2 regions of the Streptomyces sp. NBC_00075 genome follow, and region 2 is predicted to be linked to the other one. Evidence: riboswitches for the same ligand, from Rfam matches in the RefSeq annotation. Region 2 holds a riboswitch; the other holds the start of a gene.
The links. Region 2 has a riboswitch for cyclic di-AMP ahead of OG787_RS05650 (peptidoglycan DD-metalloendopeptidase family protein). Riboswitches for the same ligand answer to the same signal wherever they lie in the genome.
Positions count from the first base shown of each region.

Region 1: another riboswitch for cyclic di-AMP. It lies ahead of OG787_RS29130 (transglycosylase family protein); the one in region 2 lies ahead of OG787_RS05650 (peptidoglycan DD-metalloendopeptidase family protein).

Region 1 is NZ_CP108243.1:6,660,568-6,663,963, reverse strand. It holds gene eno (phosphopyruvate hydratase) at 1-648, opposite strand, end outside; gene OG787_RS29130 (transglycosylase family protein) at 983-1,678, opposite strand; cyclic di-AMP (ydaO/yuaA leader) riboswitch at 1,682-1,899, opposite strand; gene OG787_RS29125 (transglycosylase family protein) at 2,051-2,863, opposite strand; partial or broken gene OG787_RS29120 (cytochrome P450) at 3,103-3,255, opposite strand; gene OG787_RS29115 (recombinase family protein) at 3,308-3,396, opposite strand, start outside.
Region 2 is NZ_CP108243.1:1,284,613-1,288,008, reverse strand. It holds gene OG787_RS05655 (alpha-galactosidase) at 1-1,132, shown strand, start outside; cyclic di-AMP (ydaO/yuaA leader) riboswitch at 1,425-1,602, shown strand; gene OG787_RS05650 (peptidoglycan DD-metalloendopeptidase family protein) at 1,607-2,599, shown strand; gene OG787_RS05645 (hypothetical protein) at 2,812-3,396, shown strand, end outside.

The DNA.
Region 1 (3,396 bases), 5.4 Mb from region 2:
GCGGTTGGACTCCAGGTTCGGGGCGAAGCCGCCCTCGTCGCCGAGACCGGTGGACAGGCCCTTGGTCTTCAGCACCTTCTTGAGGGTGTGGTAGATCTCGGCGCCCCAGCGCAGCGCCTCGGAGAAGGACTCCGCGCCGATCGGGGCGATCATGAACTCCTGGATGTCCACGTTGGAGTCGGCGTGCGAGCCGCCGTTCAGGATGTTCATCATCGGAACGGGCAGCAGGTGCGCGTTCGGGCCGCCGAGGTAGCGGAAGAGGGGGAGGTCGCTGGCCTCGGAGGCGGCGTGGGCGACGGCGAGGGAGACGCCGAGGATGGCGTTGGCGCCGAGGGAGCCCTTGTTGTCGGTGGCGTCCAGGTCGAACATCGCCTGGTCGATCAGCCGCTGCTCGGTGGCGTCGTAGCCGACGAGCTCCGGGCCGATCTGCTCGATGACGGCGAGGACGGCCTTCTCGACACCCTTGCCGAGGTAGCGGTTGGGGTCACCGTCGCGCAGCTCGATGGCCTCGAAGGCTCCGGTCGAGGCGCCGGACGGGACGGCGGCACGACCGGTGCTGCCGTCATCGAGGCCGACCTCGACCTCGACGGTGGGGTTGCCTCGCGAGTCGAGGATTTCCCGGGCTACGACGACGTCGATGGACGGCACGAGCATCTCCTTCTGGGATGTGACGCGGGTACGCGGGGCCTTTTTCGGGCGGCCCTGCGGGATGAGCCTAACCGGCCGAGGCCGATCGGCCAGCCGTCCGACCACCCCATGGACGGAACATGGACGGAACCGAGGGTAAACATTGTTCCTCAGGGAAACAAAAAGCCCCGCCCCGGTGCGTACGGGGGAACACGCACCGGAGCGGGGAGCCCGTGGGGGACGGGGGTGACCCTCACGAGGCCTTCACTATGGAGGGCACGGATGTGAGGGCGCTGTGGTTCACCTTCGAGCCGACTGTTATTTGGGGGATGTGCCGGCGGGCAGGTGACCGGGGTCAGCTGAGGTGCAGCTGCTGGCCCGGGTAGATGAAGTCGGCGTCGTCGATGATGTCCTTGTTCAGCTGGAAGAGCTTCGCCCAGCCGCCCTTGACGTCGTGCGCCTCGGCTATCGCGCTGAGGGTGTCGCCCTTGACGACCTTGTACTCGCCGTCGCCCTTCTCGACCTTCTTGCCGGTCGGGGTGGTGACGGTCTTCTTCGCGGCGGGCCGCTCCTGCGAACGGGAGGCCGCCTGGTCGTCGCTGGAGCGGGTGGTGGTCTCGCTCGTACCGGTGCTGGTGCTGGTGCCGCTGTCCGAGCTGCTGCTGCCGCCGTCGTAGGCGGCGCTGGACAGGCCCGTGCCGCAGACCGGCCAGGCACCCTTGCCCTGGCCCGCGAGGACCTTCTCGGCGATGGTGATCTGCTGGGACTTTGAGGCCTGGTCGGCAGTGGAGGCGTACGCCGTGCCGCCGTACGCGGCCCAGGTCGAGGCGGAGAACTGAAGGCCGCCGTAGTAGCCGTTGCCGGTGTTGATGGACCAGTTGCCGCCGGACTCGCACTGGGCGACGGTGTCCCACTCGGCGGAGGTGGCGGCGGAGGCCGAGCCGGCCGCCAGGAGCGGAGCGGCGACGGCGGCACCGGTCACACCGGCGATGGCGACGACGCGGGTGGCCTTGGACGGACGACGGTGCTTGCCCTTGCCGGAAAACAGCATGCGAGATCCCCTCACCGACGCCTGCGAGGTGAGCTGTCGGGTTCGGGCCGGTTGAGTTGCCCGGCCGTACGCCCCTTTCGGGCGGCGTACGGCTTAACCCCAAGCCGCTCCGGTCAACTGCCCGGTGCGGCACTTACCTTGGGTCCCCCGCTCCTGCCTACGGCGCTTGATAGCGACGACTGTTCCCGTAGGCCGCTGGCAGGATTCGGCGTTGCGACAGACGGGGCCCGCTGTGGCGAGCGGTCACGACCGTAAACAGGTGATCCTCTGAAATACAAAGACGATCAGGGCTTCTGAGACCTATCTCTCACTGCATTTATAACGGACATTCAGCGCGAAGCGGGACGCGAACTCCGGCTGGTTTTGCCCCGGTTAGGCACCGACTTCGAGGGTCTGACCGGGGAGGATGTGATTCGGGTCAGCACCGAGGAGATCCTGGTTCTCGGCGTACAGCTCGGACCATCCACCCTCGACGCCAAGGGAGTCCGCGATGCCGCACAAGGTGTCGCCGGGACGGACGGTGTACGAGCTCTCAACACTCTGCCCGGAGTTGCCCCTTTCCTTACCCTTTGTCACAGCGGTGGATGAGCTGTCACCTTCTTGTGAGGTGCTGCCACTCGACGAGGAGGAGGGGGTCGAGCCGGTCGAGCCGGTCGAGCCGGTCGAGCCGGTCGCCGCCTTGACGGAGGGCGAGGACGAGGACGTGGATTCGGGCGCGGGCGAAGCGGACGCCGAAGTGGACTTGGGTGCCGAGGCGGAAGAGCCCGGGGTGGAGGTGGGCGCGGGTGTAGGCGTGGGTGTGGGTGTGGGCGTGGCGGAAGACGCGCCGCCCTCCTCCTCCGCCGCCACACCGGTGTCGACATTGGCCGCAGTGGCGTCCTTGCCGAGCCCCGACAGCAGCGCGCAGGCCTCCCAGACCCCGGCACCCTGATCGGCGAGCACGCCCTCGGCGACGGCGATCTGCTGCGAACGGCTGGCCTGATCGGCGCTCGGGGCGTACGTGAGACCGCCGTACGCCTCCCAGTCCGCCTGGGTCAGCTGGAGCCCGCCGAAGAACCCGTTACCGGTGTTGGCACTCCAGGCGCCGCCGCTCTCACACTCCGCGACCCTGTCCCAAGTGGTGCCGCTGGCCGCACTCGCGCCGCTCGCGGCGAGCAGCGGAATGGCTAGGGCGGAGCCGGTCACGCCGGCCGCGACAAGCAGAGCCGGGGCCTGACGGGGGCGACGGTGACGTCCGTTCCCGGAGAGCATGCGGGTGCCTTTCGCGAGACAGCGGGGGTCGGTGCGACGGATGCCGACGAACGCCGCCAGTGCGTCGCACTAGTGCTCGAACGTATCGACAGACGATCACTTGTCACAAGTTAATGCCGCGCAGATCACGTGAAGATCACATTGTTGAGGGAGTGTCACCTTCCCGTGATCTTCTACGGCACCACTGGCGTGGTATGCCCCGATTCGCGAACCGGCGTGAACTCGACGGGCAGGGTGCGCAGTCCACGCATGATGAGCCCGCCCCGCCATCGCAACTCGCTCGGGTCGACGGCCAGTTGGAGGTCGGGGAGGCGGGTGAGGAGGGTGCCGGGTCGCAGAGCGCACGCATGAGTCGGTGCGAACCCGGCACCGGTTTGACTACCGCCGACTCCCCTTGTCTCCGGCAATCGCACTCCAGATCTCGCCGAGCAGCCCAGCCCGGAACTGACCGGTCACCGTGAGCTGTG
Region 2 (3,396 bases):
GCAGGGGACGCTGGCCCGGCGGGCCGCCGCGATCGGTGTCGAGCTGTTCGTCGTGGACGACGGCTGGTTCGGGACCCGCACCAGCGACCGGGCCGGCCTCGGCGACTGGACGCCCAACCCCGACCGCTTCCCGGCGGGACTGAAGCCGCTCGCCGAGTACGTGCACGCCCTGGGGATGCGGTTCGGCATCTGGGTCGAGCCCGAGATGGTCAACCCGGACAGCGAGCTGTACCGCGCGCACCCCGACTGGGTGCAGTTCCAACCGGGACGAAAGCGGACGGAGTTCCGCAATCAGCTCGTACTGAACCTCGCGCGCGAGGATGTCCGGCAGTACCTCTGGGAGCAGCTCGACGGGCTGCTCTCCAGCGCCCCGATCGACTATGTGAAGTGGGACTTCAACCGCTGCTTCACCGACGCCGGCTGGCCCGGCGAGGACTACCCGCAGCGCCTGTGGGTCGACCATGTGCACGGGCTGTACGCCCTGCTGGACCGCCTGCGGGCCGCCCACCCGGACGTCGCCTTCGAGTCCTGCTCGGGCGGTGGCGGCCGGATCGACCTCGGTGTCCTCGCCCGTACGGACCAGGTGTGGACCTCCGACAACACCGACCCGCTCGACCGGCTCGCCATCCAGGAGGGCTTCAGTCAGATCCATCCGGCGCGGGTCATGGCCGCGTGGGTCACCGACAGCCCGAACACCCAGCTCAACGGCCGGGTCAGCTCGCTGCGGTTCCGGTTCGTGAGCGCGATGGCCGGGGTGCTCGGCGTCGGTGGCGACCTCACCACATGGACCGAGGAGGAGCTGGCCGAGGCGGGGGAGTGGGTGGCGCTGTACAAGGAGATCCGGTCCGTCGTGCAGCGCGGAGACCTCTACCGGCTGCGGCGGCCGACCGGCGGACTGAGCGCTGTGCAGTACGTGCTCGGGGACGAGGCCGTCGTCCTCGCCTGGCTCCAGGCGCAGCACCACGGCGAGCCGGTACCGGCGCTGCGGCTGCGCGGACTCGACCCCTCGGCGACGTACGAATGCCGCGAAACGGGCGAAGTCCACCGAGGTGCCGTGCTGTTGCACCACGGACTGCGGACCGGCCTCAAGGGTGACCTCGATGCGGCAGTTCTCCGGCTGCGTCGCATCTGATGCTTCTGTCCTATATAGCCTCTATGGCGTCTTCGTTCCAACTCGCCTGGGAATAAAGGTTGCTGTGAATCAGGCGAGTGAGCAGCGTCATATTCGTGACCGTGCGTCGCCGTCATGTTCACGTAATTTCGGCGTGTTTTAAGGGACTTCATGGGGTGGAAAGATCCGTAATTCACGGACAGTGACGGGGAATTCTGGGGAGGATCACAGAAAACCCGTACACAGGGAACCTCAGGCTTGTTTCCGTGCGTCTTGGTCGCTTACGTTCGCCACCAATCCGGACGGACGCCCAATCCTGCCGCCGCCCGGAGCCCGCATCGAACACCCGACAACGGCAGGAGCGGGGGACCCACAGGTAGAACGCCTGTTCCGGTCTCTGGAACAGGCTTGGGGTTAAGTCACGTTCAGGCGTGGCCGGACATCTCCAGTCCGCACCCGACAGCTCACCTCGCAGGCGACGGAGAGGAATTCGTCATGCCCGCGAAGGGTAAGCACCGCCGTCCGAGGTCCCAGCGTTTCACCCGTTCGATAGCCGTTGCCGGAACCGGCGGAGCGGCTCTCGCACTGCCGCTTCTGGGAGCCACCGGCGCCCATGCGGCCACGGCGGAGTCCACCGCCCAGTCCGTTTCCTCACTTTCGGAATCGGCCAAGTCCGTATCGGCCGAGTCCGTTTCCGCGAAGACGGAAAAGGCCGCCGCTTCCACGCCTTCCGCCGCCAAGAAGGCGAGCGTCAGGACCTACTCGGTCCAGGCCGGCGACTACCTCTCGAAGATCGCCCGGGAGCAGAGCGTCAGCGGTGGCTGGCAGAAGCTCTACTCGGACAACCGGACCGCCATCGGCGCCGACCCGAGCCTGATCCACCCCGGTCTGAAGCTGACGATCGGCAAGAAGGCCGCGTCGACCTCTTCGCCTTCCTCTTCTTCCTCCTCTTCGTCTTCGGCGAAGTCGAAGACGTCGTCCTCCGAGTCGACCCGGACGGAGACGTCCAAGCCGGCCGCCGAGAGCGCGAAGGCCGACACCTCGACGACGACCGAGGCCGCCGACACCGGCAGCTCCAGCGGCTTCACCCTCCCCGTGGCAGGCGCCACCATCGGCACCGCCTACCACGTGTCGGGCAGCATGTGGTCCAGCGGCTACCACACGGGCGTCGACTTCGTCGTCCCGACCGGCACCTCCCTCAAGGCTGTCGGCGCCGGCACGGTCGTCTCCGCGGGCTGGGGCGGCGCGTACGGCAACCAGGTCGTCATCAAGCTCGCCGACGGCTACTACGCCCAGTACGCCCACCTCTCGCAGCTCTCCGTCTCGGCCGGCCAGACCGTGACCGAGGGTCAGCAGGTCGGCCTCTCCGGTGCCACCGGCAACGTGACCGGACCGCACCTGCACTTCGAGATCCGCACCACCCCGGACTACGGCTCCGACGTGGACCCGGTCGCGTACCTCCGCTCGAAGGGTGTCGCCGTCGGCTGACACAGGCTCTCCGAGGCAGCATCCGCCGAAGGCCGGACCCCGATCCCCGGGTCCGGCCTTCGGCGTGTCCGTATGTGTCCTTCCATGATCATCGCATTGCAGTCTTGTGGCGCGTGTGCCCGGAGCGTCGACAGGGCGAGAAGGTGGGGGCACAGTGAACTCCGTTGCTGCGCAAGCGCTTTCTACTCTCTGCGACTGTCTACGGAGGACCTGTGCATTCCAGTCGACGCCGAAGAACCGGCGCCGTCGTCGCCGCGATCCTGACGGCCGGGGCGCTCTCCGCGCCCGTCGGACACGCGGTCGAGCCCCCGCGCCGGGTGGTCGAGAACCTCGACCGAGGCCTGGTCGCCGTACCGTCGGGCAAGGGCACCTTCCTCAGCTGGCGGCTGCTCGGCACCGAGTACGCACGCCATGGCAACGCGATCGCCTTCAACGTGTACAAGGGTGGGCGTCGCCTCAACACCGCGCCGATCGTCAGGTCCACGACGTACCAGGACAACAGTCGGGGCGTGGGCGCCTACAGCGTCCGGGCAGTCGTCAACGGGCGTGAGCTGCGGCCGAGTTCGGCCCTCGCGTTCGACAAGGGCTACGCGGAGATCCCTCTCGCCGCCGCCGACGGCTACAGCGTGCAGCACGCCTGGCCCGGCGACCTGGACGGCGACGGACGCTATGAACTCGTCGTCAGCAGACTCTCCCAAACCCGGGACAGGCCCGACCTGTTGGAGGCGTACGCGCTCACCGGCGAGCGGCTGTGGCGGGTCGACCTGGGTCCCGGCTCCTACACCCAGGTCAGCGGA